DNA from 3 places in the Cupriavidus sp. GA3-3 genome. Region 1 is predicted to be linked to each of the others. Evidence: predicted binding sites of a transcription regulator. Region 1 holds the regulator's gene; each other region holds the start of a gene.

Region 1 (10,299 bases):
CTGATCTTCAACAACGTCACGCGCGAAGTACAATTGCTCGGCAATGTACGCGGCACCATCATCACCGGGCCGACCCCTGGCCGCGCGCCGGGGTCCTGAGCCCCGGCCCGGGGGCCGCACCAACCCGCACCAACGTACCCAGACGCCCTCAAGCAACCCTGCCAACATGACTGCTTCCCTGACGACATCGTCCCGTCGACGCACCGCCCCGGCCCTGCTCGCCCTGGCCATGGCCTTCGGCCTGCTGGCCCAGCCCGCCCTGGCCGAGCGCGCGGACCGCGACAAGCCGATGGTGCTGGAGGCGGACAACGCCAGCTATGACGACGTCAAGCAGATCTATACGCTGACCGGCAATGTGGTGCTGACCAAGGGCACCATGATCCTGAAGTCCGACGCCGCCGAACTGCGCACCGATCCCGAGGGCTACCAGTTCGCGGTGGCCACCGCCAAGCCGGGCAAGCAGGCCTACATCCGGCAGAAGCGCGAAGGCGTCGACGAATACATCGACGGCTGGGGCGACCGCATCGAGTACGACGGCAAGCAGGAGTACTCCAAGCTGATCGGCAATGCCCGCATGGCGCGCCTGCAGGGCGCCAAGCAGGTCGACGAGATCCGCGGCGCGGTGCTGACCTACGACAGCCGCAAGGAGTTCTACACGGCTGCCGGCGGCGGTAGCGGCGATGCCGCGGCCGCCAATCCGTCCGGCCGCGTGCGCGCGGTGCTGTCGCCGCGCCAGGACCAGAAGGCCGGCGCCACGGGCAGCGGCGGCTCGCCGCTGGACCTGAAGCCGGCGCCCGCGCCTGCCAACAAACCCTGACGCCTGGCGCCGGCTGCGTGCATCGCATGCGGCCGGCGCCAGAAACGCCTGAACGCCAGACTGTGCCAATGACCGATACCGCAACCATCGCCGACAAGCCTTCCGTCGAAGCCTCCACCGTCCTTGCCGGCGGCAGCACGCTGGTCGTGCGCCACCTGAAGAAACGCTATGGCTCGCGCACGGTGGTCAAGGACGTCTCGCTCGACGTGAAGAGCGGCGAGGTGGTTGGCCTGCTCGGGCCCAACGGCGCGGGCAAGACCACCTCCTTCTACATGATCGTGGGCCTGGTGGCGCTGGACGAAGGCGATATCGTGCTCGACGGCGACCACATCAGCGGCCTGCCGATCCACGAGCGCGCGCGCATGGGGCTGTCGTACCTGCCGCAGGAAGCCTCGGTATTCCGCAAGCTCAACGTCGAAGAGAACATCCGCGCGGTGCTGGAGCTGCAGGTGAGCAACGGCAAGCCGCTGCCCAAGGCCGAGATCGAGCGCCGCCTGGATTCGCTGCTCGACGACCTGCAGATCGCGCACCTGCGCAACAACCCGGCGCTGTCGCTGTCGGGCGGCGAGCGCCGCCGCGTGGAAATCGCGCGCGCGCTGGCGTCGTCGCCGCGCTTCATCCTGCTGGACGAACCCTTCGCCGGCGTGGACCCGATCGCCGTGGGCGAGATCCAGCGCATCGTCAGCTTCCTCAAGGCACGCAATATCGGCGTGCTGATCACCGACCACAACGTGCGCGAGACGCTCGGCATCTGCGACCACGCCTACATCATCAGCGAAGGCACGGTGCTGGCCGCGGGCCAGCCCGAGGAAATCATCGCCAATGACGCAGTGCGGCGCGTCTACCTGGGCGAGAACTTCCGCATGTGATGCAGCGGCCTGCCATGGAGCGGCAGGCCTATTCGCGGGCGCACGTGGGCCTACCACAGCCAGCAGCGATCAGACCGCATAAGCGATAGCAATTTCCGTTCCAACAACGGAAAGATGCGCATAGAATAGGTCGCATGAAACCGTCGCTACAGCTCCGCCTTTCCCAGCATCTGGCCCTGACCCCGCAACTGCAGCAGTCGATCCGGCTGCTGCAGCTTTCCACGCTGGAACTGCAGCAAGAGGTCGAACAGGCACTGACGGAAAACCCTCTGCTCGAACGCGAGAACGACTGGATCGAAAGCCCGCTGCGCGTGGCGGCCGACGGCTCGGTCAACCTGCAGAGCGCACCGGCGCCCGCGCCGGCAGAGCCGCAGGGCAATGGCGAGGCCCGCGCCGACGGCGCGGCTGACGACGACAGCTATGGCGACAGCGGCAACGGCGACGACTATGGCAGCAGCGAGTGGAGCCTGGACGACTTTGCCCGCCGCCCCCAGGGCGACGAGGACGAAAAAACGCCGATGCAGCTGCGCGAAGCCGAGCCCACGCTGCGCGAGTACCTGATGGAACAGCTCACGCCGCTGAAGATCTCGGCGCGCGACAAGGGCCTGGCCATCTTCCTGATCGAATCGCTCGACGACGATGGCTACCTGAGCGCATCGCTTGAGGAGATCTGCACGGAGTTGCCGGAAGAACTCGAGTTCGAGATCGAGGAGGTCCACGCCATCCTCACGCTGCTGCAGAGCTTCGACCCGCCCGGCGTGGGCGCGCGCAACGCCGCCGAGTGCCTGGCCCTGCAGTTGCGGCGCCTGACGCACCCGCAGCGCGAACTGGCCCTGAACATCGTGACCAACCACCTGGAGTTGCTCGCAGTACGCGACTACACGCGGCTGAAGAAGGCGCTGCAGGTGGATGAAGCGGCGCTGAAGTCCGCACACGAACTGATCCGCTCGCTGGCGCCCTACCCCGGCCATGCATACAGCCGCCCGGAGGCGGACTTCGTGGTGCCGGACGTGTTCGTGCGCAAGGGTGGCGGCGGCTGGATCGCGCAGCTCAATCCGGATGTGATGCCGAGGCTGCGCATCAATGACATGTATGCGCAAATCCTGCGTGGCGCAAAGGGTGAGTCCGGCACCGCCGGGCTGCAGCAGAAGCTGCAAGAGGCGCGCTGGCTGATCAAGAACATCCAGCAGAGGTTCGACACAATCCTGCGTGTCTCGCAGGCCATTGTCGAGCGTCAAAAGAACTTTTTCAGCCACGGCGAAATCGCCATGCGCCCCTTGGTTTTGCGGGAGATTGCCGATACACTGGGTTTACACGAGTCAACCATCTCCCGGGTGACGACCAATAAATATATGGCAACGCCGATGGGTACTTTCGAACTGAAGTACTTCTTCGGCAGCCACGTGTCCACCGAAACCGGTGGCGCGGCTTCGTCAACGGCCATCCGCGCCTTGATCAAGCAACTGATAGGAGCCGAAGACCCGAGGAATCCCCTTTCCGACAGTCGCATTGCCGAACTGCTGGGCGAACAAGGCTTCGTTGTCGCACGCCGCACCGTTGCCAAGTATCGCGAAGCCCTGAAGATCCCCGCAGTCAATCTCCGCAAGTCTTTGTAGCCGAGCCCACCGCCTGCCTGGTGAGGCTCTTTCAGAAGGAGAAGCGCTATGAACTTCAAGATCAGTGGACACCACCTGGACATCACGCCCCCTCTGCGTGAGTACGTGGAAACGAAGCTGGAGCGAATCGTCAGGCATTTCGATCAAGTCATTGGCGTTAGTGTGCTGCTCTCTGTCGACAACCATAAGGAAAAGGACCGGCGTCAGTACGCGGAAATCAATCTACATCTCAAGGGCAAGGACATCTTTGTCGAAGCGCATCACGAAGACCTGTATGCAGCGATCGACGCACTCGTCGACAAGCTGGACCGTCAGGTGATCCGCTACAAGGATCGCGTGCAAGGCCACGACCGCGAAGCGGTCAAGTACCAGATGGCCGCAGCGCAAATGCAGCAATGACCGTGCCCGGCAGCCCCGCAGCGGGCTGCTGAATCAGGATCTAACAGGCAAGCCGCGCCAAGAAGCGCGGCTTTTTTGCGCCCTCGCGTTCCCGGTTGCCGCCGGCATGCCGCGCCCGCACTGGCGGCGCGGCCCGGCTGTGGCGCCGGAGCCGATGCTTTTCACCCGAATGAGCAAGGGTGTTCGCAAGCGCTGCGCCAAGGTGTATGCTGCGCCATACAAAGAGAGGGAATCCTGGCCGTGCCCCGCCCCGGTGCACCGGCTCCCCGCCGCGGAGGCACCATTGCATCACCATGTATCTTTCTGCACCGGCTTGCCCCGTTGCGCTGCACAATGCGGGAGTAGTCGCTGCTCTATAATGGGCCGGACGCCTCCGGCCAGGCCAACGGCAGGCCGGAGCCAGCCCACTGCCCGGCGGAACGGTCCGCCCGCTAACTGAAATCCTGCGCATCGCCCATGAATCGTTTGGCCAAATTGCTGCCACCCGGCAACATCACCCTCGACGTCAGCGTCACCAGCAAGAAGCGTGTGTTCGAGCAGGCCGGGCTCCTCTTCGAGAACAACCATGGTGTGGCGCGCGCCATCGTGACGGACAACCTGTTCGCGCGCGAGTCGCTTGGATCCACCGGCCTGGGCGCCGGCGTGGCAATCCCGCACGGCCGCATCAAGGGCCTGAAGCAGCCGCTGGCCGCGTTCATGCGCCTGGCCGAACCAATTCCGTTCGAATCGCCCGATGGCAAGCCGGTATCGCTGCTGATCTTCCTGCTGGTGCCCGAACAGGCTACGCAGCAGCACCTGGAAATCCTGTCCGAAATCGCGCAACTGCTTTCCGACCGCGACATGCGTGAAGGGCTGGCCACGCTGCCCACGCCCGATGCCGTCCATCAGTTGCTGATCGCATGGCATCCCTGATCCCCTGATCCCTCAAGCGGGCCGGCACCAGACCGGGCAGGCGCCAAGGCGCTTCGCAAACCGCCCCACCAGTCATACCGCATGGAACTCACCGGCGTCACCTCCCAGTCCATCTTCGACGACAACGCAGCCGACATCAAACTCTCGTGGGTGGCCGGCCTGGAAGGTGCGGATCGCGCCTTCGATGTGGAGTTCGCCCGCGAAGCCACCTCCGCCGCCGACCTGGTGGGCCACCTGAACCTGATCCACCCCAACCGCATCCAGGTGCTCGGCAAGCCCGAGATCACTTATTACCAGCGGCTGGACGACGAGACCCGCAAGCGCCAGATGGGCGAGCTGATCCTGCTGGAGCCGCCCTTCCTGGTGATCGCCGACGGCATGGAGCCGCCGCCCGACCTGGAACTGCGCTGCACGCGCTCGTCCACGCCGCTGTTCACCACGCCGGTGTCGTCGGCCGCGGTGATCGACCACCTGCGCCTGTACCTGTCGCGTATCTCCGCGCCGCGCGTGACCATGCACGGGGTATTCCTCGACATCCTGGGCATGGGCGTGCTGATCATGGGCGAATCGGGCCTGGGCAAGAGCGAACTGGGCCTGGAACTGATCTCGCGCGGCCACGGGCTGGTGGCCGATGATGCCGTGGACTTCGTGCGCCTGGGGCCGGATTTCATTGAAGGCCGCTGCCCGCCGCTGCTGCAGAACCTGCTTGAAGTACGCGGTCTGGGCCTGCTCGACATCAAGACCATCTTCGGTGAGACCGCGGTGCGCCGGAAGATGAAGATCAAGCTGGTGGTGCAGTTGGTGCGTCGCAATGACGGCGAGTTCGAGCGGCTGCCGCTCGATTCGCAATACCTCGACGTGCTGGGCCTGCCGATCCACATGGTCAAGATCCAGGTGGCGGCCGGGCGCAACCTGGCCGTGCTGGTCGAGGCCGCGGTGCGCAACACCATCCTGCGCCTGCGCGGCATCGATACGCTACGCGACTTCATGGACCGGCAGCGCGCCGCGATGCAGGCCGATGCAGTATCGCGCGGCCAGGGCCGCTTGCTCTGAGCGCCGGCGTTTTCATTTGCTTACAACGGCGTTGACGCAGAACGTCAACGTTCTTCAGGCATGCTCCGTTTTGTGCTGTAATGGGCATCGCGCCCGTTACGGAAGCTGCAACGCCGGCAATGGCGCGCGGCCATGAAGTTTTCCACACCCAGGAGAGCAAGCATGAAGAAATTGATCGCGATGTGCGCGCTGGTCACCCCGATGATCGCCGCCAGCGCTTTTGCACAGACCACCGCCACGCCGGCAACCCCCGCGACGCCAGCCAAGCCGGCGGCCACCGCACCGGCAACGCCGGCCATGCCTGCCACGCCCGCCACCCCGGCTACCCCGGACAAGCCCGCAGCCAACGCCCAGCAGGACAAGATGAAGGCCTGCAATACGCAAGCCGCCGGCAAGAAGGGCGACGAACGCAAGGCGTTCATGAAGGAATGCCTGTCCAAGGGCGCGTCCAAGACCCAGCAGGAGAAAATGGCCTCCTGCAGCAAGTCGGGCAAGGGCAAGAAGGGCGACGAATACAAGGCCTACATGAAGGAATGCCTGTCCAAGGCAGCCTGAGCCGCAACCAGCGCCGCAAGCTGACGACAAAAGCATGGCGAACCGCGAGGTTCGCCATGTTTGCTTTTGCGCGTGGTGTCATGACGCCTTCATCACGTGATGCTATGCTTCAGTTGCTATGCGCATCATCCTCATCACCGGCATATCCGGTTCCGGCAAGTCCGTCGCACTGAACGTGCTCGAAGACGCAGGCTACTACTGCGTGGACAACCTGCCGGCTCAGTTCATCCCGGAACTGACCCGCTATCTCGACAGCCAGGGCTATACGCACCTGGGCGTCGCCACTGACATCCGCAGCCGCGAGTCGCTCGACCAGTTGCCCGACACCGTGCGCGCGCTGGCCGCTGAGCACCAGGTCGAGGTGGTGTTCCTGACCGCCAGCACCGACGCACTGGTGCAGCGCTACTCCGAGACGCGCCGCCGCCACCCGCTCTCGGTCCGTACCGACGGCGTGCCGGGCCCGGGCGGTGAACCCGCCTTCAACGACACCGCGCTGATGGAAGCGATCGAGATGGAGCGTGCGCTGCTGAGCCCGCTGGCCGAGGCCGCGCACCGCATCGACACCAGCAATGTGCGCACCAATACGCTGCGCAGCTGGATCAAGGAGCTGATCCGCGACGACAGCCAGCGGCTGACGCTGCTATTCGAGTCGTTCGGCTTCAAGCACGGCGTGCCCAGCGATGCGGACATGGTGTTCGACGTGCGCTCGCTGCCCAACCCCTATTACGACCTGGCCTTGCGCCCGCTGACGGGGCGCGACACGCCGGTGATCGACTTCCTGCAGGCCCAGCCAATGGTGCTGGCGATGGCCGAGGATATCCGCGCCTACGTGGAAAAGTGGCTGCCGAGTTTCATTGCCGACAACCGCAGCTACCTGACCGTGGCGATCGGCTGCACCGGCGGCCAGCATCGCTCGGTCTATATTGCGGAAAGGCTTGCCAACTACTTCCGGGCGCATGGTAATGTGCTGGTGAGACACCGAGAGCTCGCACCGGCGGGCTGACGCAGGCGGGACTGCCCACTGGCATCATTGGCATCTGCACGCCGCGTTGGCCGGCTGGCCCATTGCTGCGCGATACCCAAGCTGGCACTGCATGTCCTCGACCGACCTCTACCGTCCCACGGCATCAGAAGATCCGCCGCGGACGCTCGACAACCTGCCGCTGTTCCCGTTGCACACCGTGCTGTTTCCCGGTGGACGGCTGCCATTGCGCGTGTTCGAGGCGCGCTATGTCGACATGGTGCGCAACTGCCTGCGCGACAACACTCCCTTCGGCGTTTGCCTGATCGAAAGCGGCGAGGAAGTGGCCCGGCCGGACCAGCCCACCGTGCCGGAACTGATCGGCTGCCTGGCGGAGATCGTCGACTGCAACATGGAACAGCTGGGCGTGCTCTTGATCCGTGCGCGCGGCCGCGAGCGCTTCCATATCGTCAGCCATGACACCCGCGACGACGGCCTGCTGGTTGCGCGCGCCGAGGTGCTTCCTCCCGACATCATCGACTGCAAGCTGGAGCTGCTGGGCGAATGCCTGGATGCGCTGCGGCGCATTGTCACGCGGCTCCATGCCGAGCAACCCGACCGCCTGCCATTCGACGAGCCCTACCTGTGGGACGACCCGAGCTGGGTCGCCAACCGGCTGTGCGAGTTGCTGCCGGTGCCGCTCAAGGCCAAGCAGATGCTGATGGCGTTGCCCGATGCCGGCATGCGCATCGAGATCGTGCACCGCTACATGCGCCAGAACCACATGCTCTAGGCGCTCAGAACAGCCCGCCGCGGGCCTGGTCCTCCAGCAGCCTGCGCACCGGCGCGGGCGTACCCACCGCATCGAGATCGTCAAGCGAGATCCAGCGCTGCGCGGCTTCCGCAGCGCCGTCCTGCGCCATCAGGCTTGCGCCGTCCGCGCTCACATCGACCCGGATGGCACGGATCAGCAGGCGGAAGTGCGTGAACACATGGGTCAGCTCGCCGGTCAGTGCGGCGCGCGCGGGCTTGCCGAAGGCGCGGGCATAGTCGAGCGCCGCCGCCTCGGCGGCTTCCGTGTCGAAGGGCACGCTGTCGACCGGCATCTCCGGCAGGCTCCACAAGCCGCCCCAGATGCCGCTGCCGGGGCGCAGGCGCAGCAGCACTTCGCGCTGGCGCCGCACCAGCAGCATTACCGTGCTGCGCTCGGGGATGGCCGCGCGCGGCTTGGGCGTGGGCAGCACGCCGGTGAGCCCGTCGCGGCGCGCCACACAGTCGGCCGACAGCGGGCACGCACCGGCATCGGCCAGGCAGGCCGGCTTGCCGCGCGAGCACACCGTGGCGCCCAGGTCCATCAGCCCTTGCGTATAGGCGATCATGTCCTCGGCCTGGCGCGGGCCTGCGGCCGGCAAGGCCAGCTCGGCCAGCTGCCACATGCGCGTTTCCACCACGCGCTCGCCCGGATGGCCGTGGATGCCGAAGCAGCGCGCGAACACGCGCTTGACGTTGCCATCCAGGATTGGAGAACGCACGCCGGCGCTGAACGCGGCGATTGCCGCGGCGGTGGAGCGGCCGATGCCGGGCAATGTGGCCAGCACCGCGGGATCGGTCGGGAAACGGCCACCATGCTCGCTCACCACCTGCATAGCGCAGCGGTGCAGGTTGCGTGCGCGCGAGTAATAGCCCAGCCCCGCCCATAGCGCCATGACCTGGTCGGCAGGCGCCGCCGCCAGCGCCTGCACCGTGGGCAGCTGCGAGACAAAGCGCTGGAAGTAGTCGATCACCGCGCTCACCTGGGTCTGCTGCAGCATGATCTCCGACAGCCAGATGCGGTACGGGTCGCGCGTGTTCTGCCACGGCAGGTCGTGCCGGCCATGCTGGCGCTGCCAGTCGACCACGCTGGCGCCGAAGTCGGGCGGCACGCAGATATCGTCGGGGATGGCGGGAACGGCGCGAGGGGCTGGTTTGCGGGGCATCTGGGTGAAACGTTCTGAAGCGCGGGGCGCGCGGCGCACCAAAGGAAAAGGCGCCGCTAAGTGCGGCGCCACATGATATACCGGCTTCAGGATCAGGCCACCGCAAGGCTCGCGCTGTCGGCTGCAGCCGTCGGCCGCAGCAGCCGCTGCGCGTAGCCCTCGATACGGCCGCTGCGCTCGTCCAGGCCGTTGAGCACTTCCTCGAGTTCGGCAATGCGGCTTTCCAGCGTGTCGGTGGCCTCGTGGATGCGCTCGATCGAATCGACGCGCCGGCGCAGCTGCTTCTGGTGCTCGCGCACCTGCGCTTCCAGCGGCGTCATTACCGACTTGAGCCAGACCTCGATATCGCGGTTCAGGTCGCGGAAGTTCTCCAGCACGCGGCTGGCCATGGTGCTGAAGGCGCTCTGGACCAGCTGCGGGCGCGAGCGCGTCAGCATGCTGACCGTGCCGAAGTGCGCATGCACCAGGCGCAGTGTTTCCTCAAGCTCGGCCACGTAGCGCTCGGCAGTGAACTGCATCGGCGCGGGCAGCGTGAAGCCGTGCTCGGCGTTGAAGCGCCGGTACATGCTTTCGATCAGCTGGTGCAGCTGGCCGATCTTGTTGTCGGCATCGGTCACCAGCCTGGTCAGCTGCGCAAACAGCGCGTCCATGTCTTCGCGCAGTCCGCGCGAGAAGAAGCGCTCTTTCATCTGCTCGCGCGCGCTGCGCATGGTGAGGCGCACGTCGCGCAGTTGCAGGCTCTTGATGATGTCGGCGCTGTGGCGGCCGAAGACCAGGCGCAGCGCCTGGAACTTGCTGATGCTCTGCTCGAACTCTTCCTTCTCGCCCTGCACCCGCATCAACATGTGCTTGACCATCGCGTGGTTCTTGCCGCGCAGGCCGCGCAGCTCGAACAGCTGCTCGACGATATCGCGGCGGCGGCTCTGCAGCAGCTGCTGCGCGGCGCGCGCCATGTCCTGCACCAGCCGGTGCGCCTGGTCCGAGACGATCTCGCGCCGGCGCGGGATCAGCTGGTCGGACAGCACGTGCTCGAACTCGGGCAGGCCGCTGTGCGCCAGCAGCTCGTCGTCGTGCGTGACCTTGGCCACCAGGCCCTTCTGCGCCGATACCGGATAGACGCGCGACTGTTCGATGCCCAGCA
Region 2 (10,299 bases), on a different contig from region 1:
AAGTGGCCGCCGATGGAGTCATCGTCGGTTTCGACTTCGATACGGCGGCCGTTGTGGCTGTAGTGGTACCAGTACAGCAGCATCGAGCCGAGGCTGGCCATCAGCCGGTCGGCAATGTCGCGCGCGCCCGGGGTGTTGTGGTCTTCCTTCTCCGGCAGCACGGTGCCCAGCACCGACACGCCGGTGCGCATCACGTCCATCGGGTGGGCGCTGGCGGGCACCCATTCCAACGCGGCCTTCACATTGGCGGGCAGGCCGCGCAGGCTCTTGAGCTTGGCCTTGTAGGCGGCCAGTTCGGATCTGGTCGGCAGCTTGCCGTGCACCAGCAGGTGGGCGATTTCCTCGAACTCGCAGGTCTCGGCGATGTCGAGGATGTCGTAGCCGCGGTAGTGCAGGTCGTTGCCAGTGCGGCCGACGGTGCACAGCGCGGTATTGCCGGCGGTCACGCCCGACAGGGCGACGGATTTCTTGGGCTTGGGAGTGACGAGCGGTTGCGCTTCGGACATCTGGGTCTCCTTTATGTGATGCCTGGTATTGCCTGTCTGTTGTCGTGCAAGCGGCCGGGACAAAGCCCGGCCGCGCGTGAGTCTTGCTTACTTGCCCTTGCCTTGTGCGAAGAGCGCGTCAAGCTTCTGCTCGAAGTCATGGTAGCCGATGCTCTCGTAGAGCTCGGCGCGGGTCTGCATGGTATCGACCACGTTCTTCTGCGTGCCGTCGCGGCGGATGGCCGCGTAGACGTTTTCCGCCGCCTTGTTCATGGCGCGGAAGGCCGACAGCGGGTACAGCACCATCGACACGCCGGCGCCGCCGAGTTCCTCGGTGGTGAACAGCGGCGTGGCGCCGAATTCGGTGATATTGGCCAGCACCGGCACCTTCACCGCATCGACAAACTTGCGGTACATGGCCAGGTCGGTCATGGCTTCCGGGAAGATGGCGTCGGCGCCGGCTTCCGCGCACGCGACGGCGCGCTCGATGGCCTTGTCCAGGCCTTCGACGGCGAGCGCGTCGGTGCGGGCCATGATGACGAAGTTCTCGTCGGTGCGGGCGTCGACGGCGGCCCGGATGCGGTCGACCATTTCACCCTGCGTGACGATTTCCTTGTTGGGACGGTGGCCGCAGCGCTTGGCGCCGACCTGGTCTTCGATGTGCATGGCCGCCGCGCCGAACTTGATCAGCGACTTGGTGGTGCGGGCCACGTTGAAGGCCGAGGCGCCGAAGCCGGTGTCGACGTCCACCAGCAGCGGCGTGTCGCACACGTCGGTGATGCGGCGGATATCGGTCAGCACGTCGTCCAGGTTCGAGATGCCCAGGTCCGGCAGGCCCAGCGAGCCGGCCGCAACGCCGCCGCCCGACAGGTAGATGGCCCGGTAGCCGGCGCGCTTGGCCAGCAGGGCATGGTTGGCATTGATGGTGCCGACTACCTGCAGCGGATGCTCGTCGGCAAGCGCCTGGCGGAAGCGGGCGCCAGCGGAGCGCGCGAGGTCGGAAGCGGAGTAGGTCATGGCGTATGCGTTGGTGAACAGGACGGGCCCAATACTGCAAGGGGTGTGCCAAGCCCTTGGACGGGATCTCGGAAAATCCGCCAGCCCTTGTCAGCGCTGGGCTGGCGGGCAGGGTGGCTGACCTCGCCGCCGATTTCATGTCATCTTTTCAGCACAATTGAATTTCAAAATCCCAAGTTTGGAATTCAAAGTTGAAATCCCGGGCTGCGTGACGGACAATGTGCCAGCACTGTACGCCTGTTCGTCCCGGGTTTCACCACGCATTCCTTCCGCATTGCACCATGGCTCCTCCCGTTTCCACACAAGCCCGTCCGCGCATCTGGGCCATCGGCATCAGCCGCCTGGCGCGCGCCTTTGCCGACCTGATTCCGGCCTACGCCGACCGGGCCGAATTCCGCATCGTCGGCAAGGGTTTCGAGGCCGCCGCCAGCGCCGTGGCGCGCGAGGCGCGCGAGGGCCGGCTCGACGTGGTGGTGGCGGGCGGCTCCAACGGCGCCTACCTGCGCCAGCACGTGGACGTGCCGGTGGTGCTGGTCAAGGTCACGGGCTTTGACGTGATGAGCGCGCTGGCCACCGCGCGGCGCATCTCGCCGCGGGTGGCGCTGGTCACGCACGCGTCGACGTATGCCGAGGTGGATGAATTCGTGCGCGCGTTCTCGCTGTCGGTCCCGGCCTATACCTACCTGACCGAGGACGATGCCGTGGCGCGCGTGAAGGCGCTCAAGCAGGAGGGCATCCAGGTCGTGGTCGGCCCCGGCCTGGTGACCGACCTGGCCGACCGCTATGGCCTGACCGGCGTGTTCCTGTACTCCGGCAACTCGGTGCGCATGGCGCTCGAAGACGCGATCGAGGCTGCGCGCCTGCGCCGCATCGAGGCCACCCGGCGCGACTACGTCAACACCATCCTGGCGCACCTGAACGAGGGCGTGGCGGCAGTGGATGCCGAAGGGCGCATCCAGTCGTTCAACCCGGCGATGGAGCGTTTTCTCGGCACTTCCGTTGCTGCCGCGGTCGGGCGCAAGCTGCAGACGCTGGCGCCAAACCTGGCGCTCGAAGGCGTGATGCAGAGCGGCGACAAGGAGCTGGAAGCGATCCACAAGCTCGGCGACAAGATGGTGGTGGTCAACCGCATCCCCATCATCGGCGAGGCCGGGACCACCGGCGCGGTGCTGACCATCCAGGACGCCAGCGCGATCCAGCGCGTGGACCGCAACCTGCGCTCGCGCGCGCGCACGCGGCCGGCCGGGGTGCGCTACAGCCTGGACGACCTGGCCGGCACCTCCGCGGCCATGACCGAGCTGCGCGAGCTGGCGCGGCGCTATGCGGCGGTGGATTCCACCGTGCTGATCGGCGGCGAGAGCGGCACCGGCAAGGAGGTGCTGGCGCAGGGCATGCACGACGCCAGCCCGCGCCGCGCCTTCCCGTTCGTGGCGGTCAATTGCGCGGCCTTCCCCGAGGCGCTGCTGGAGAGCGAGCTGTTCGGCTATGAAGAGGGCGCCTTCACCGGCGCGCGCCGCGGCGGCAAGGCCGGCCTGTTCGAGTCGGCCCACAACGGCACGCTGTTCCTCGACGAGGTGGGCGACATGCCGTCCGCGCTGCAGACGCGCCTGCTGCGCGTGCTGCAGGAAAAGCAGGTGCTGCCGATCGGCGGGCTCGACGCGGTGCCGGTCAACGTGCGCGTGATCGGCGCCACCCACCGCGACCTGGCCGCGATGGTGCGCGATGGTTCCTTCCGGCAGGACCTGTACTACCGCCTCAATATCCTGCGCATCGAGATGCCGCCGCTGCGCGACCGCTCCGAAGACCTGCAGGAGCTGGCCGAGCTGCTGTACCGGCGCGCCCAGGAGCGCCTGGGCATGGACCGGCCGCAGCGCCTGCCCGCCGCGGCCCGCGCGCGGCTGGCGCGCTACCGCTGGCCGGGCAATATCCGCGAGCTGGAAAACGTGACCGAACGGATCGCCGTGCTGGTGGCCGGGCGCCGGCTGGACAGCGAGGCGCTGCAGCGCGAGCTGCAGGCGGCCGTGCCGGAGCTGTTCGGCGATGGCATGCTGGCGCCGGCCGAGGCCGAGGCCGAGGCCGACGCTGAGCCCGCCGCGCCGGCAACACGCCCGCGCCGTTCACTGGCCGGCGTGAAGCAGTCCAGCGAAGTCGAGCATATCCGGCGCGTGCTGGCCGAGTGCGGCGGCGACCGCGCCGCGGCCTGCCATATCCTTGGCATCAGCCCGACCACACTGTGGCGGCGGCTCAAGGCAGCGTGAACCGCGCTGGCATTTACCCGGCTGGGCCGGCGCGCCGGAACGGAATCGGCTGCAACCCTTTGCCCTCCAGCCAGGTTTCATTGAACAGCCGTGCCATGTACAGGTCGCCGCGGTCGCAGAGCAGCGTGACGATGGTATGGCCCGGCCCCATCTCGCGCGCCAGCGCCACCGCGGCGCCGACGTTGATTCCCGACGACCCGCCCAGGAACAAGCCCTCCTCGCGCAGCAGGCGGTAGACCATGTCCACGCAGGTCTGGTCGTCGATCCGCACCGCATCGTCGATGGGTGTGTCCTGCAGGTTGGCGGTGACGCGGCTGGTGCCGATGCCCTCGGTGATCGAACTGCCCTCGGCCTTGAGCTCGCGGTGTTTGACGAAGTTATAGAGAGCGCTGCCGTGCGGGTCGGCCAGCACGATGCGCACGCCGGGCTTGTGCTCTTTCAGGCAGCGCGCGATGCCGGCCAGCGAGCCGCCGGTGCCGGTCGAGCAGGTGAAGGCATCGATATGCCCGCCGGTGGCGTGCCAGATCTCGGGGCCGGTGGTCTCGTAGTGGGCCTGGCGGTTGGCCAGGTTGTCGAACTGGTTGGCCCAGATCGCGTTGTCGGTCTCGTCGGCCAGCCGGCCGGCAATCTTCTGGTAGTTGTCCGGATCGGCGTAAGGCTTGGCGGGCACCGCGCGGACCTCGGCGCCGAGCATGCGCAGCCGCTCCATTTTCTCGGGCGACTGCGTATCGGGTATCACGACGATGCAGCGGTAGCCGCGCGCCGCGCACAGGTGGGCCAGGCCGATGCCGGTATTGCCCGCGGTGCCTTCGATGACCGTGCCGCCGGGCGTCAGCAGCCCGCGCCGTTCGGCATCACGGATGATGTAGAGTGCCGCGCGGTCCTTGACCGAGCCGCCAGGATTGAGGAATTCCGCCTTGCCGTAGATATCGCAGCCGGTCTCGGCGCTCAGGCCGGCCAGCCGGATCAGCGGGGTGTGGCCGATGGTGCCGGCAAATCCATCCCTGACTTCCATGGTGCACTCCTGCCGTGCCCGCTGCGGGCGTCACATTGAGTGATAGATCGGTGCGGCGGGAATGACAAGCAGGGGGATGGCCGAAAGTGATCGGGATTGCCCGTGGCCGGGCGGATCAGGCGGCGTTGAGCCAGCGGAAACTGAAATCGCCTTCGACGAAATCCGCGCGCGATGCGTGGAAATCGCGCATATAGGGCCGGTTCAGGTGCGATTCGAGCGCGCGCTTGGAGTCCCAGACCATGTAGATCACGAATACCCGCGCATCTTCGGCGTCTTGCCCGACGTGGTAGTCCAGGCAGCCGGGCTCGGTCAGCCCGCGCGAGCGCAGCGTGGTGAGCTGGGATACCAGCGCCTCGCGGCGGTGGGTCTTGGCACGGGCGATGCCGACTAGCGTGTACGTTCCGGACATGGGTGAACGGGGGCGACTGGCTGGCGTCTGTGAGCACTGGGCAGGCCATTGTAGCGCCGGCGGTACCGCCCCCGGCAATGCCCGAGGACGCCGTCCGGGCATTCGGGCAGCGCTTGACAAGGGCGGGCAGCACGGTTCTCCCCGCAACGGGGACTAAAGTCCTGCCGACGGCTGCCGATATCCGGATCGAAAACAAGAAAACCATCATCCGAGGGGGTAGCGCATGTTGAGACGCATACGGTCGGAACAACTGCAGGTCGGGATGTTTGTCGCCAGGCTTGGCGGCCCGTGGATCAGCCATCCGTTCTGGCGCGCCAGGTTCCTGGTCGCCAATGAGGAGCAGGTTCGGCAGATACAGTCGGCAGGGGTGCAGGAGGTCTGGATCGACATCCTGAAGGGCCGCAACGTAGCAGCGCCGGACACGCCGGAAATGCCCGGACCGGTCCCGCAGTCCGCGCCCGACCCCATGGACCCGGCCACCGCACCGCCACCCGCCGCCACCCTTGATGCCGAGATTGTCCGCGCGCGCGAGCTGCTGCAATCCGGCAAGGCCGTGATCGGCTCGATGTTCGCCGACATCCGCATGGGCCGGGCGCTGGAGGTCAACGGCGCGCTGCTGCTGGTCGATTCCGCCTCACGCTCGCTGTCGCGCCATGGGCAGGCGTTGCTGGCGCTGGCGCGGCTCAAGGCGCGTGGCGACGAAAACTACCTGCACGCCTTCGCCGTCTGCGCGCTGATGATCGCCGTCGGCCGCACGCTGGGCCTGCCCGACGACGAGGTGCGCGAGCTCGGCCTGGCCGGCCTGGTCCACGACATCGGCAAGCTGACGCTGCCCGATACTCCGGTGCACAAGGCCAGCGAACGCACGCCCGAGGAAGAGGAGATCTACCGCCGGCACCCTTCGGCTGGCTACCGCATCCTGAACGAGGCCCGGCTCTATTCGAACATCCCGCTCGATGTCTGCGTCCACCATCACGAACGCGTGGACGGGCGCGGCTTCCCCTACGGCCTGGCGGGGAGCGAACTGAGCGTGCACGCCAAGATCGGCGCAATCTGCGATGCCTATGACTCGCTCACTTCCAGCCGCCCGGGCCACCAGCCGTGGTCGCCGGCCCGCGCCATGGAATACATGGCCGTGCGTGTCGACACGCTGTTCGACCGGCGCGTGTTCAAGGCCTTCACCCGCACCGTCGGCATCTACCCGCTCGGCACCGTGCTGCGGCTGCGTTCGAACCGGCTGGCGGTGGTCTGCGCGCAGAACGAGGCCGATCCGCTGCGGCCGAAGGTGATGGCGTTCTATTCCGTGTCGCAGTCAAGGCCGACTCCCACCGAACTGATCGACCTGCGCCACAGCGACGAAACGGTGGTGGCGTTCGAGAATGCCGCTGACTGGGGGTATGCGGATGAGCAGCTGATGGAGATGTATGCGGCGGCGGCATGAACCGGGGGGCAAGTCTTCAGCCCGCCACCCATTCCCCTTGCCTGAGCCGCTCATACAGGAAATCGCCCAGCACCCGCACGCGCGCGCTGTGCCTGAGATCCGGATGCGTCAGCACCCATAAATCGGTATCCATGGCTACATCGACTGGCGCCAGCCGCACCAGCTCTGGGTCGGCCCCGGCCAGCAGGCACAGCAGCATGCCGGCGCCCATGCCGTGCCGCACGGCATCCGCCATCGCCACCAGGCTGTCGGCGCTGACGGCGCGGCGGGGTTCGGGCACGTGGTCGCGTATCCAGCGCGCCTGGGCAAGGTGTGACAGCGCTTCGTCCGGCACGACCCAGTCATAGGCCGACCAGTCCGCCAGCCGCGGATGGTCGGCTTCCGTTGGCAGGCCGAGCTGCTGCAGGTAGCGCCGCGCCGCGTATGGTGCCGTCTGCAGCCGCCCGATACGGCGGCCCACCAGGTACTCCGGCGGCGCATTCGCCGGCCGGATCGCCACATCGGCCTCGCGCCGGCTCAGGCTCAGGAAGCTGTTGTTGACGACGATCTGCAGCTGGATGCGCGGGTGCATCGACCGGAATTCCGCAAACAGGGGCATCAGCAGTCCACCCAGCAGCGTGTCGGTCGTGGTCACGCGCAACGGGCCGCTCAGCTGGCTGTCGAGGCCGGACAGCTGGCGCTGGGCCGCATCGATCTGCTCGCCGACGCCGGCCAGGCGGTGCGCCAGGGCCTCGCCGGCGGCGGTCATGGCGTAGCCGGTGGCATGGCGTTCGAAGAGCAGGGTGCCCAGGGTCTCTTCCAGCCGCGCCAGCCGGCGCAGCACCGTGGAATGGTTGACATGCAGGGCGCGCGCGGCGCCGGCGAGCGAGCCGGACTGGCCCACGGCAAGGAAATACTTCAGGTCATCCCAGTCTGCTTCCTGCATGTTTGCATAGCCCCTTTGCGGAATTCGCCAGTTCTCGTGCTGATCTGCACAGCCTACAGTGGCGTGGCGTGCCCGGCAATGGGTGTCGGGCCGCAGACCTGGACGAAAGACATGGCAATGGCGTGGATGCTGCTGGTGCTGGCGGGCCTGATCGAGATCGTGATGGCGCTGGCGCTCAAACATACCGACGGCTGGACGCGGCCCGGGCCGACGGCACTGGGCATCGGGGCGGCGCTGGCCAGCATCTTCCTGCTCAGCGCGGCGCTGCGGCACCTGCCGGTCGGGACGGCGTACGCAATCTGGACCGGGATCGGGGCGATCGGGGTGACGGTGGTTGGCATCCTGTTCCTGGGCGAAAGCGCGGCGCCGATGCGGCTGGTGTTGATCGGGCTGATCTTCGTCGGGATTGGCGGCTTGAAGCTGCTGCCGGCCTGAGCCCCGGCCCTGGCCGTGCCGCGCTCAGGCGTGTTGTGCCCCAAGGCTGGCGCCCGGCCTGAGCACCTCGCGGGCGATGATCAGCTGCTGCACTTCGGTGGCGCCTTCGCAGATGCGCAAGGCGCGGATCTCGCGATAGAGGCTTTCCAGCCTGGAAGCCCCAGCTGATGGGGCGCGTCAACGAAGAGCAGCGGGCCCGCCTAACGACATGATCCAGCTGCGCGACCGCTAAGAAAAGCTGTTCGTGCGGCAGATCACCCAGCCTGGAGCCCATCGTCTGCCTTGCACTTAAGCCGCCCCATTCTTAGGTGCAGGCCAGGGTGTCCTCAAGGAAATCGAGGCGATCCTGGCCCCAGAACACTTCTCCACGGTAGACGTATGCAGGCGAGCCGAAGACACCGGCTGAGATAGCGTTGTCGGTGTATTGTCTGTACTCCGCTTTGATTACTGGAGATGCGGCTTGGCAGAGAAGCGCCTCGCCATCCAAGTCCAGCGAGCGGGCGATGGTTTGCAGCGTCTCTGGTGAGGAGATGTCCTGGTCCTCCAACCATTCGGCATGAAGAATCGCTTGGGCCAAGGTGCCTTCGCAAAGTCCCGCGTGCTTCGCAGAAATGACCATGCACGAAGCGAGATCACCGTTTGGGCACATATATCTAGGCTGCGGATTGACCGGAATCCCTAGCCGCTTGCACCAACGGGCGAGTTCGGTGATCCGGTAAGCCTGCCTTTCCTGAGAGCGCTGCCCAAGCAAAATGCCCCCGTCTGCGAGTAAACGTACGGCAGGTCCACAGGCATATAGTTGATCGCGGCGCCTTGGCGTTTGGCAAGTTCCACAAGACGGCCGTGTCCGAGATAGGCCCAGTCCGAATTGATCCAAAAGTAATAGTCAATTGCCTTGGTCATTGCTCAGTTGCCTTCATGCGAGATACACAGAAGATCGACAAGCACCCCAGGGCAGTGAGGTAGCCGGCGAGATACAGCGGACTACCTTGGCCGAGCTTAAGCAGCCAGGTCGCCACCAGCGGGGCCAGTCCGCCACCGATAGCACCCGAGACTTGCACGGCAAGGGAAATACCACTGTAGCGAACTTCCGGGGGAAATTGCACAGAGAATAGGCTACCTTCGGGGCCGTACAGCATGGCGTAGATAAGGCCGATGGCGATCACCATGGCGAGATATACCGCGCCGACGCTTCCCGAGCCAAGAAGCTTAAAAAACGCGAACCCGAAGAGGCAAATTCCGACCGATCCGACCACAAAGATCTTCCTATGCCCGATCTTATCCCCGAGCAAGCCAGTGAGAGGCATTGTGAACAGTGCGACGGCAGCACCCGCGATCACGGCATTCAGCATCATCGTCTTGGGTAAGCCAAGTGTTACCGTACCGTAGGTCAGGGCAAAGGTAGCGACCGTGTAGAACCACGTGACTTCCGCCATCCGCGCGCCTGATACCTTGAGCAACGACAACCAGTGGTGTTTGACGACATGGACCACCGGCACCTCGACCTCATGGCCTCTTTGCTTGACCTTTTCAAAGTCGGGGGACTCGGCGACGCGGATGCGGATGAACCATCCGACAGCCAGAAGCAACACACTGGCCAGGAACGGAAGGCGCCAGCCCCAACTCAACATATCCGCCTCAGGCAGTCTCGCAACGCTTGCCATTGCCAACGATGAGAGGATAAGGCCAGGAGCGACGCCGGTTTGAGGAAGGCTACCGAAGAAGCCTTTCTTGCCTTCGGGGGCATGTTCCACGGCCATGAGAACGGCGCCGCCCCATTCGCCACCGACGGCGAGCCCCTGGAGAAAGCGCATCAATACGAGGATCACGGCGGCCCAGTAACCAATTTGCTCGTAGGTCGGAATGAGGCCGATGATGATGGTCGGGATACCCATCATCATCAACGTGATCAGCAGCATGGATTTTCGCCCAACCTTGTCACCAAAGTGGCCGAAGACAATGCCTCCAAGGGGCCGGGCGAAGAAGCCGACGGAGTAGGTCGCGAACGCGGCGAGGGTCCCGCTGATCGGATCGAAGCTGGGAAAGAAGATCTTGTTGAAAATTAACGCGGCGGCAGTTCCGTAAATGAAGAAGTCGTACCACTCGATAGTCGTGCCGAGCATGCTGGCAATGCCTGCGACGGTGTGCTGCTTGGCCGTCCCGGCATTTGCGCTGGCGATGCCTGCTTGTGAATTGGCGGGATACATAGAATGCCTCTGTGACTTGCTTGATGGGGGCGATGTGCTCGAGCGTGGTCACTCAAATGCACGCTTCTTTGCTGGGGGGATATGTACTGCGCCGGTGGTGGTCGATG
Region 3 (10,299 bases), on a different contig from region 1:
CGACGTGCTCAAGATCGAACCGCCGCAGGGCGACGACACCCGCACCTGGGGGCCGCCGTTCAAGGACGGCGTGGCCTCTTACTACTTCGGCCTGAACCGCAACAAGCGCGTGATGCGGCTGGACCTGACCGCCGAGGCGGATCGTGAAGTCCTGCTTGCGCTGCTGGCCGAGGCCGACGTGCTGGTCGAGAACTTCAAGACCGGCACCATGGAGAAGTGGGGGCTGGGCTACGACACGCTGTCCGCGCGCTTCCCGCGGCTGGTCCATTGCCGCGTGTCCGGCTTCGGCGCGGATGGCCCGCTGGGCGGCCTGCCCGGCTACGACGCCGCCATCCAGGCCATGTCCGGCATCATGAGCATCAACGGCGAGGCCGATGGCGATCCGCTGCGCGTGGGTTTGCCGGTGGTGGACATGGTGACCGGCCTGAACGCCGTGATCGGCGTGCTGCTGGCACTGCAGGAGCGCGCGCGCAGCGGGCGCGGCCAGTTCGTCGAGGCCGCGCTCTATGACTCCGGCCTGTCGCTGCTGCATCCGCATGCGGCCAACTGGTTCATGAGCGGCAAGACGCCGCAGCGCACCGGCAATGCGCATCCCAACATCTACCCGTACGACACGGTGGCGACCGCCACCGACCCGATCTTCCTGGCGGTGGGCAACGACCGGCAGTTCCGCATCCTGTGCGAGCACCTGCGGCTGCCTGCACTGGCCGATGACGAGCGCTATGCCACGGCGGGCGCGCGCTCGGTGAACCGCGTGGCGCTGAAGGCGGAACTGGAAGCCAGGCTGTGCGAGTTCAATGGCAAGGTGCTGGCCGACGAGCTGGTGGCCGCGGGCGTGCCCTGCGCGCCGGTGCTGTCCGTGGCCGACGCCTTGCAGCATCCGCATACGCAGTACCGCGAGATGGTGGTGGAGATGGAGGGTGGCTACAAAGGGCTGGGTGCGCCGGTCAAGCTGAGCCGGACGCCGGCGACGTACCGGTATGCGCCGCTCACCGAAGGGGACGAGTTCCTGGATTAGACGCGACGTTGCCGCGCGGCAAACGAAAAGGCGGCCATATGGCCGCCTTTCTTCATTGATTCCGGCTAGCTCATCACCCCGGGATCATCCCCGGCAACAGGTAAGCCTGCACCACCGTCATGATGCCGATGATCACGGCAAACAGCAGGCTGTGCTTGACCGTGAAGCGGAACAGCTCCGACTCCTTGCCCACCAGCCCGGTCGCCGCGCAGGCCACGGCGATCGATTGCGGCGAGATCATCTTGGCCGTGACGCCGCCGGTGGTGTTGGCGGCGACCAGCAGCGTGTCCGACACGCCGATCTGATGCGCCGTGGTGTTCTGCAGCGCGCAGAACAGCGCATTGGACGAAGTGTCCGAACCGGTCAGGAACACCCCCAGCCAGCCCAGGAACGGCGAGAAGAACGGGAAGGCCGCGCCGGTGCCGGCCAGCAGCAGCGCCAGTGTCGACGACATGCCGGAGTAGTTGGCGACAAAGGCGAATGCCAGCACCAGGCCGATCGACAGCACCGGGCGCGCCAGTTCCACCAGGGTCTCGGCAAAGGTGGCCAGCAGCGTGCGCGGCTTCATGCGCAGCAGCACCGCCGAGATCAGAGCGGTCAGCAGGATGGCGGTGCCGACGGCGGAGAGCAGGTCGAGCTTCAGCACCGCGTCATAGGCCTTGGGCGTGGCCACGATCGGCGCGGCCTTGATCACCATCTGGTCCAGCCCGGGGATCTTGAACTTCAGCACCGTTCCCGCCAGCGCGCCATTGGCCGCGAACAGCGCCTTGAACGGCTGCAGGCTCCACACCGTGACGATGGCGGTCAGGATGCCGAACGGCGCCCACGCGCGCAGCGTCTGCGCCAGGGTGTAGGGCGAAGCCTTGCGGCTGGACATCGCACCGCCGAAGCCGCCGCCGAAGCCAGCCAGCGCGACGGTGCCGCCGCTGACATTGCCGCCGGCACGCTGCGACGCGCTGCGCGGCTGCCATACCTTCAGGAACGCGGCCAGCGACACCAGGCTGACCAGTGCCGAAGTGATGTCCGGCAGTTCGGGCCCGATATGGTTGGAGGTGAAGTACTGCGTCACGGCAAAGCTGCCGCCGCACACCAGCGCCGCTGGCCACGTCTCGCGCACGCCCTTGGCGCCGTCCATCATGAACACCAGCCAGAACGGCACCAGCAGTGACAGCAGCGGCAGCTGGCGGCCGGCCATGGCGCCGATATGGAAGGGATCGATGCCCGTGACCTGACCGGCCACGATGATGGGGATGCCCATCGCGCCGAACGCCACCGGCGCGGTATTGGCGATCAGGCACAGGCCCGCCGCATACAGCGGGTTGAAGCCCAGGCCCACCAGCAGCGCCGCGGTGATCGCCACCGGCGCGCCGAAGCCCGCCGCGCCTTCCAGAAAGGCGCCGAAGGCAAAGCCGATCAGCAGCATCTGCAGGCGCTGGTCGTCGGTAATCGACAGCACCGAGGCGCGGATCACGTCGAACTGGCCGGTCTTGACCACGATCTTGTAGAGGAACACCGCGGTCACGATGATCCATGCAATCGGCCACAGCCCATAGGCAAAGCCGAAGCCGGCCGAGGCCAGCGCCTGCTGCGCAGGCATGCCGTAGGCGAAGATCGCCACGGCCAGCGCCAATAGCAGCGTCACGGCCGCGGCGACATGGCCCTTCATGCGCCAGACGGCCAGCGCAATGAAGAAGAACAGTATGGGAATGGCTGCCGCCAGCGACGACAGCCACAGGCTGCCCAGCGGTGTATAGAGTTGGGTCCAGGGTTGCACGGTTTAGTCTCCTGCTTCGGTGGTGTTTCGGGAAATCTTTGTTTTGTTGGTGAACACAGCCGCGAGCGGTTCCGCTCGCGCCCGTGATGACGGATTACTCCGGCTGCCCCTTCTCCTTCAGCAAGTCCGCCAGGCTCTTCGCCGCCGGCTTCAGCGGCGTGCGGTGCTGCGTCCATCCCATCTGCTTCGACGGCGTCAGCGCGCGCAGCCGCGTGGCGGCCCAGCGGAACAGCCGGTACGTCGCCGGGTGCGAATACGCGCCGCTCCAGAAACGCCACACCAGGTGCTCGCCGCGGCTGTACTTGGCGCCTTGGCCGCGCAGCGGGTTGACGACCTGCTCTGCGGGATCACGGTTGGCCTCGGTGCGCAGGCGCACCAGCAATTGCGGAATCGGAATGCGCACCGGGCAAACTTCGCCGCAGGCGCCGCACAGGCTCGAGGCGGTGGCCAGGTCGGCGGTGGCGTCCAGCCCCAGCAGGTGCGGCGAGATGATCTTGCCGATGGGGCCGGGATAGGTCGTGCCGTAGGCGTGGCCGCCGATGCGCGTGTAGACCGGGCAGTGGTTCATGCATGCGCCGCAGCGGATGCATTGCAGCGTGGCGCGCAGCTGCGTGTCGGCATAGGCCTGGGTGCGGCCGTTGTCGAGCAGCACCAGGTGGACCTCGCGCGGGCCGTCGCGCTCGCCGGCGCGGCGCGGCCCGGAGATCAGGTTGAAGTAGGTGGTGATGGCCTGCCCGGTGGCCGAGCGCGTCAGCAGCGTGGACAGCGGCACGATATGCTCCAGCCGGGCCACGACCTTCTCCATGCCCATGATGGCGATATGCACGTCGGGCACGGTGGTGGAAAGCCGGCCGTTGCCTTCGTTCTCCACCAGCCACAGCGTGCCGGTGTCCGCGGCTGCGAAGTTCACGCCGGACAAGCCGATATCCGCTTCGACAAAGGCCTGGCGCAGCGCACGGCGGCCGGTCTGGATCAGCGCGTCGACATCCTCGGTATAGGGCGTGTCGGGGATATGCGCCTGGAACAGCTGCGCGATATCGCCCTTGGTCTTGTGGATCGCCGGCATCACGATATGCGAGGGCTTTTCGCCGGCCAGCTGGACGATGTACTCGCCCATGTCCGACTCGATGCAGTCCACGCCGCGCTCGGCCAGGTAATGGTTCAGCTCGATCTCCTCGCTGGCCATCGACTTGCCCTTGATCACGCGCTGCGCCTGCTTCGATGCCGCGATGCGGTGGATGATCGCGTTGGCTTCGTCGGCGTTCTCGGCCCAGTGCACCTGCACGCCGGCGGCGGTGAGCTTTGCCTCCAGCTGCACCAGCAGGTCCGGCAGGTTGGCCAGCGCGTGCTGGCGCACCGCCTCGCCCAGGTCGCGCAAGCGTTCCAGCTCATCCGCGTCGGGGAACTGCGCCAGGCGCTTGCCCTGCAGGAAGTCCATCGCGCCGCGGAAACTCTGGCGCAGCTTGGGATCGTCCAGCGCTTCGCGGGCGCGTGCCTTGAAGTCCTGCGGCGGAACAAAATTCAGTGCGTGCTGGCTCATTGCCCGGCCTCCGCAGTGTCGGTCTCGATCACGACCCACAGCCGGCGCGGACCATGCGCGCCGTAGGCCAGCGTCTGCTGGATGTCGGAGGTCTTGGAGGGGCCGGAGATCAGCACCAGGTTGGCCGGCATGCCGTCGGACCAGCGCTCGGTGCGCACGGCCATATGCAGGTCGGCGTGCAGCGTCGAGGCGCGCACCAGCGCGACATGCAGCGGCGGCACCAGCGACACCGTGCGTGGCGAGCCCGCATCGGGCGCGACCACCAGCGTGCCGGTGGCGGCAATGCCGGAGCGCGCCACGGTGAAGCCGGCATCGATGGTGTCGAACAGCTCCGCCTTCCACGCTTCGATCGGGCGGTCGTAGCCGATGGCTTCGATGTGGGCCGGCAAGGCGGCCGCCAGTGCGGCACCGGCCTGGCTGGCGGGATCAAGCAGCAGGCGCTTCACGCCGGCATTGGCCAGCTCAGTGGCCAGCAATGCCGGCCAGGCCGCTTCGCTGGCGCACCAGACCTCGGCATGCAGCCCTTGCAGTGCCGCCTGCATCGCGCCGGCCAGTTCGCCAACGGCTGGCGTGCCATGGCGGCGTGCCTCGAAATGGCCGTCGATGCGGCGGTCGAGTTCCGCGGTGCCTGGGGACGGTGCAGGCGCGGCGGCGCGCAGCCGGCCGAGCATGCGTTCGCGGGCGCCGGGCGTGCTCATGCGGCACCTCCGCTACGGCGCCATAGGAAGGTGGCCAGGTGCTCCACCTGCAGCGGGGCGCGGTCATGCGCCGCGGTATGGCCGATATTGAGCAGGCAGCCGCAGTCGGCCGAGACCAGCCGGTCGCAACCGGTGGCGCAGGCCGAGGCCACCTTGTCGCGCACCATGGCGCCGGAGATATCGGGATGCTTGAGCGAGAAGGTGCCGCCGAAGCCGCAGCACTCGGACTCGCGTTCATGCTCCACGCGGGTCACGCCCGGCAGCGCGTCGACCAGGGCCACGCCGTGCTGGCGCGTACCCATTTCTCGACGGGCGCCGCACGAGGTATGCAGCACGATGCGCTCCTGCGCCTGGCCCGCCGCTGCGGCATCGCCAAAGTCCACCTTCAGCACATGCAGCAGGAATTCGCCCAGTTCATAGATGCGTCCGGCCAGTTCCAGTGCCTTGGGGCCGGCCACCGGATCGTCGGCAAAGAGCTGCGGCCAGTGGTGGCGCATCATGCCCGCGCATGAGCCCGATGGCACGATCACCGGCCAGGGCTGGCTGAACAGGTCGAGTTGGGCGCGCGCCACCGCACGGGCCGCGTCGGGGTTGCCGCTGCTGTAGGCGGGCTGGCCGCAGCAACTCTGGCCGCGCGGGAAGTGCACGGTGAGCCCTTCGCGTTCAAGCAACCGCACGGCGTCGAGGCCGGCCTGCGGCACGAACATGTCGACCAGGCAGGTGGCAAACAGGTAGGCCTGCGTGGGGGCAGGGCCGGTGGGGTACTGACGATCCTTCATGTCTCGCTCCGGACGTGCTGGGGTCGCACGTTTCGGCGCATAATTCCCGCTTCCGCGCGGCGGTACAAATTGGTTGGACCAATCTGCCCGACGACGCGCGCAAGCTCAGGAGCGAGGACACACGGCATGACGGCAGCGGCAGCAAGGCACGGGCGCACCCGCGGACGCGTGGAGTCGGTCATGCGCCGGATCGAGACCGCGCTGCTCGACGGCACCTGGCCGCCCGGCACGCGGCTGCCGGCCGAGCGGGTGCTGGCCGGGCAATACGAGGTGGCGCGCAACACCGTGCGCGAGGCGATCCAGCGCCTGGCCGCGCGCGGCCTGCTGCAGAGCCGGCGCGGTGCCGGGGTCTACGCCACCGACCAGCTGCGCGCCGGCATTGCCTCGCCCTGGGGCCAGCTGGTGGCCGACCACCCCGCGCTGCGCGACGACATCCTGGAGTTCCGCCGCGTGCTGGAGGGCGCGACCGCGTATTTTGCGGCGCTGCGCGCGGATGCCGCTGACGTGAAGCGGATCCGCGCCCTGATGGCCGAGCTGGAACGCGCGCGCGCCGCCGACGACAAGCAGGCAGAGGCCGATGCCGATGCGCAGCTGCACGACGCCATTGCCCAGGCCTCGCACAACACCATGTTCCTGCACCTGCATACCAGCGTGATCGGCATGCTGCGCGAGCACATCACCATCAATGGCACCGGCCTGCGCGAACAGGACGACGGCGCGTCAGACCTGTTGCTGCTGCAGCATCGCACGCTGTGCGATGCGATTTGCGCGCGCCGCCCGGAAGAGGCGCGCACCGCCATGCAGACCCATATCGACTTCGTGCGCAGCCGGGTGGAGCAGGACGGCGCCTGAGCAGGCATTGGTCCTACCACCGCCACGGCGAGCCGGCTGCGGCACTCAGATCAGTCCGGCGCCGGCCAGCTCCCGCTTCAGGTAGGCATAGAAGATAGGTCCGGCGATCACGCCCGGGATGCCGAACAGCGTTTCCATCAGCAGCATCACCATTAGCAGTTCCCACGCCGCGGCCTGGATGCGCGCACCGATGATGCGCGCGTTCAGGAAGTACTCCAGCTTGTGGATCACCACCAGGAACACCAGCGACGCCACCGCGATCGGCAGCGACACCGACAGCGAGGCCACCACGATGGCCGTATTGGAAATCAGGTTGCCCAGCACCGGCAGCAGCCCGGCAACGAAGGTGATCACCACCAGCGTCTTGGTCAGCGGCAGGTGCACACCAAAGAGCGGCAGCATCAGCAGCAGGTAGATCGCCGTCAGCACGGTGTTGATGGTGGAGATCTGGATCTGCGCGAAGATGAACTGCGAGAACGCCTGCTGCAGCGTGCGTGCGCGCGCCACCAGCGCCGCGGCCAGCGGCCGGCGATTGGGCCGAACCACCGCGCGGTACAGCGCCACCATCGCGCCGATCACCAGCCCGATCAGGATATGCACCAGCGTGCGCAGCACCTCGGCGCCCAGCTTCTGCGCCATCGCGGCATGCTCGCGCAGCGTCTCGATCAGCGTGTTGGCCAGCTCGTCCACGCCCTTGGGCAGCGCATCGCTAAGCCACGGCGGCATCTGCCCGCGCGAGCGGTCGATGATGTCGGCCACATGGTTGAGCAGCCCGTCCAGGGTATTGCCTTCGCCACTGACAAAGCGCACCAGCAGCCAGCCCGCCAGCGTCAGCCCCAGCAGGATCAGCGCCGACAGGATGGCCACGGCCAGGGCGTCGTGGCGCTGGTGCAGGCGCTGCAGGCGCGGCGCCAGCACGTCCACCAGCGAGTACAGCAGCAGGCCGGACAGCAATGCCGCCACCAGGTTGGCGTGGAGCACGGTCCACAGCGCCAGGGCGGTCAGCAGGTAGGCGACGGTGCCGACGCTGTACCACGCGGCCGGCAGCAGGCGCGGGGTGGCGGTCGGGTCTGGGTCTTTCATCGGGGTCTCCGGCATGCAATTTGCTCAAAATTTATTCTGGATTCTCGCCGATCCAGATGTTGTTCCTGAGTCAGGCCGTGTGCGCTGAGGCGATGTTGGCATCACGGCACACGCAAAGGCTGTCTATATTAGGGGGAATCGCGCCCGGCAAGGCGCCCGGCGCACCGCTGTCATCGTTTTCTCCAGAGTCCAGGAACGGAACGCATGGCCTACACCCACACCATCGGTACCCACCGCCACGTCTTTGCCGACCTGCGCACGCTACTGGCCCGGGCCAGCCCGGCGCGTTCCGGCGACGCGCTGGCGGGCGTTGCCGCGGCCAGCGAGCAGGAGCGGATGGCCGCGCGGCTGGCGCTGGCCGAGGTGCCGCTCAAGCAGTTCCTGACCGAGGCGCTGGTGCCGTACGAGGACGACGAGGTCACGCGCCTGATCCTGGACCGGCACGATGGCGCGGCCTTTGCCGCCATCGGCGCCACTACCGTGGGCGACCTGCGCAACTGGCTGCTGCTGCATGAAACCGACAGCGCCATGCTGGCGCGGGTGGCGCCGGGCATCACCCCGGAGATGGCCGCCGCGGTCAGCAAGCTGATGCGCAACCAGGACCTGGTGGCGGTGGCGCGCAAGTGCCAGGTGGTGACGCGCTTTCGCAGCACGGTGGGGCTGCCGGGCCGGCTCTCGGTGCGGCTGCAGCCCAACCACCCGACCGACGATCCCAAGGGCATTGCCGCGTCGATCATCGACGGGCTGCTCTATGGCTGCGGCGATGCCACCATCGGCGTCAACCCGGCTTCGGACAACCTGGGCGCCATTGTCTCGCTGCTGCGCATGATCGACGAGCTGCGCAGCCGCTTCGACATCCCCACGCAATCCTGCGTGCTGACCCACGTCACCAATACCCTGCGCGCGATCGGGCAGGGCGCGCCGGTGGATCTGGTGTTCCAGTCGGTGGCCGGCAGCGAGCGCGCCAATGCGGCCTTCGGCATCAGCCTGGCGCTGCTGGCCGAGGCGCACGACGCCGCGCAGGCGCTGGCGCGCGGCACCGTTGGCGACAACCTGATGTACTTCGAGACCGGGCAGGGCAGCGCGCTGTCGGCCAATGCGCACCACGGCGTCGACCAGCAGACCATGGAGGCGCGCGCCTACGCGGTGGCGCGCGCGTTCGCGCCGCTGCTGGTCAATACGGTGGTGGGCTTTATCGGTCCCGAATACCTGTACGACGGCAAGCAGATCATCCGCGCCGGTCTGGAAGACCACTTCTGCGGCAAGCTGATGGGGGTGCCGATGGGCTGCGACGTCTGCTACACCAACCATGCCGAGGCCGACCAGGACGACATGGACACGCTGCTGACGCTGTTCGGCGTGGCCGGAATCAATTTCATCATGGGCGTGCCCGGCGCCGACGACATCATGCTCAACTACCAGAGCACTTCGTTCCACGATGCGCTGTACCTGCGCGAGGTGCTGGGGCTGCGCCCCGCGCCGGAGTTCGAGGCCTGGCTGCAGCGCATGGGCATTGCCGATGCCAGCGGCAGGCTGCTCGAGCCCGCCGCGCGCCAGCCGCTGCTGCAGATGGCCCACAGCCTGTAAGGTACAGCCGATGACGGCCAGACGCCCGCCTCCCGCCGATCCTGCCAACACCGATGCCGATCCCTGGCAACGCCTGCGCCAGTTCACGCGCGCGCGTGTAGCGCTGGGCCGTACCGGCCACAGCCAGACCACCGATGCGGTGCTGGCCTTCGGGCTGGCCCATGCGCAGGCGCGCGATGCGGTGCACCTGCCGCTGGACGTGGGCGCGGTCACCGCGGCGCTGGATGCGGCGGGGGTGCCGAACCTTGCCGTGCACAGCGCCGCGCCGGACCGCGCGCACTACCTGCGGCGCCCAGACCTGGGCCGGCGCCTGGACGATGCCAGCCGCGCGCGGCTGGCCGCGGCACGCCCTGGCGAGGCGCCCGATGTGGTGTTCGTGGTTGCCGACGGTCTGTCCGCGCTGGCCACGCAGACGCACGCGCTGCCGTTGCTCGATGCCACCCGCCCGCGCCTGCCGCTGACATGGCGCATCGGCCCGGTGGTGGTGGCCGAGCAGTCGCGCGTGGCGTTGGGCGACGAGATCGGCGAGCTGCTGGGCGCGCGCCAGGTGGTGATGCTGATCGGCGAACGGCCGGGCCTGAGTTCGCCCGACAGCCTTGGCATCTACCTGACCCATGCGCCGCGCACGGGCCGCACCGATGCCGAGCGCAACTGCATCTCCAACGTGCGCCCCGAAGGCCTGCCGTATGCGCAGGCCGCCGACCGGCTGGCCTTCCTGCTGCGCGGCGCGGCGGCTTTGGGCCGCTCGGGCGTGGACCTGAAGGACGACAGCGTGCCGGCGTTGCCTGAAGGCTGAAGCGTCTCCCTCGCTCACCCGCCCGCCAGCAGCAAAACGGCCACCACGCGGGTTAGCAACCCGCGTGGCGGCCGTCCAGTGGCCAATAAAAGGCGCCGCTTACATCATGCGGCGCGAAAACTGCCCGTGCCCAGCGTCCGACATCAACTTCGAGAACTGCTCGCCGCTCATG

Evidence for each region. The regulator sigma-54, encoded in region 1, starts transcription at its own class of promoters, with help from an activator protein. The targets are predictions, from matches to a motif close to TGGCANGNAANCTGCTTT.
Region 2: prpB (methylisocitrate lyase) is a predicted target of sigma-54. The motif match lies at 1,536-1,553, and genes of this name have one in related genera.
Region 3: C265_RS30655 (ethanolamine ammonia-lyase subunit EutB) is a predicted target of sigma-54. The motif match lies at 7,754-7,771, and genes of this name have one in related genera.

What each region holds. Positions count from the first base shown of each region.
Region 1 covers NZ_KB944502.1:152,489-162,787, forward strand. Annotated here, with positions in the region: gene lptC (LPS export ABC transporter periplasmic protein LptC) at 1-99, shown strand, start outside; gene lptA (lipopolysaccharide transport periplasmic protein LptA) at 167-817, shown strand; gene lptB (LPS export ABC transporter ATP-binding protein) at 886-1,686, shown strand; gene C265_RS26195 (RNA polymerase factor sigma-54) at 1,821-3,302, shown strand; gene hpf (ribosome hibernation-promoting factor, HPF/YfiA family) at 3,351-3,701, shown strand; gene ptsN (PTS IIA-like nitrogen regulatory protein PtsN) at 4,158-4,613, shown strand; gene hprK (HPr(Ser) kinase/phosphatase) at 4,695-5,666, shown strand; gene C265_RS26215 (PsiF family protein) at 5,829-6,221, shown strand; gene rapZ (RNase adapter RapZ) at 6,340-7,224, shown strand; gene C265_RS26225 (LON peptidase substrate-binding domain-containing protein) at 7,316-7,975, shown strand; gene mutY (A/G-specific adenine glycosylase) at 7,980-9,158, opposite strand; gene C265_RS26235 (dynamin family protein) at 9,251-10,299, opposite strand, start outside.
Region 2 covers NZ_KB944479.1:370,202-380,500, reverse strand. Annotated here, with positions in the region: partial or broken gene prpC (2-methylcitrate synthase) at 1-506, opposite strand, end outside; gene prpB (methylisocitrate lyase) at 594-1,502, opposite strand; gene prpR (propionate catabolism operon regulatory protein PrpR) at 1,784-3,760, shown strand; gene C265_RS17225 (cysteine synthase A) at 3,774-4,775, opposite strand; gene C265_RS17220 (putative quinol monooxygenase) at 4,891-5,184, opposite strand; gene C265_RS17215 (HD-GYP domain-containing protein) at 5,408-6,625, shown strand; gene C265_RS17210 (LysR family transcriptional regulator) at 6,642-7,550, opposite strand; gene C265_RS17205 (multidrug efflux SMR transporter) at 7,668-7,985, shown strand; partial or broken gene C265_RS31635 (acyl-CoA dehydrogenase family protein) at 8,010-8,135, opposite strand; partial or broken gene C265_RS17200 (2-hydroxychromene-2-carboxylate isomerase) at 8,290-8,888, opposite strand; gene C265_RS17195 (MFS transporter) at 8,885-10,192, opposite strand.
Region 3 covers NZ_KB944506.1:25,796-36,094, forward strand. Annotated here, with positions in the region: gene C265_RS30620 (CaiB/BaiF CoA-transferase family protein) at 1-1,018, shown strand, start outside; gene C265_RS30625 (lactate permease LctP family transporter) at 1,092-2,792, opposite strand; gene C265_RS30630 (LutB/LldF family L-lactate oxidation iron-sulfur protein) at 2,887-4,332, opposite strand; gene C265_RS30635 (LUD domain-containing protein) at 4,329-5,030, opposite strand; gene C265_RS30640 ((Fe-S)-binding protein) at 5,027-5,809, opposite strand; gene C265_RS30645 (FadR/GntR family transcriptional regulator) at 5,990-6,661, shown strand; gene C265_RS30650 (AI-2E family transporter) at 6,707-7,744, opposite strand; gene C265_RS30655 (ethanolamine ammonia-lyase subunit EutB) at 7,949-9,331, shown strand; gene eutC (ethanolamine ammonia-lyase subunit EutC) at 9,342-10,127, shown strand; gene C265_RS30665 (aminoacyl-tRNA deacylase) at 10,227-10,299, opposite strand, start outside.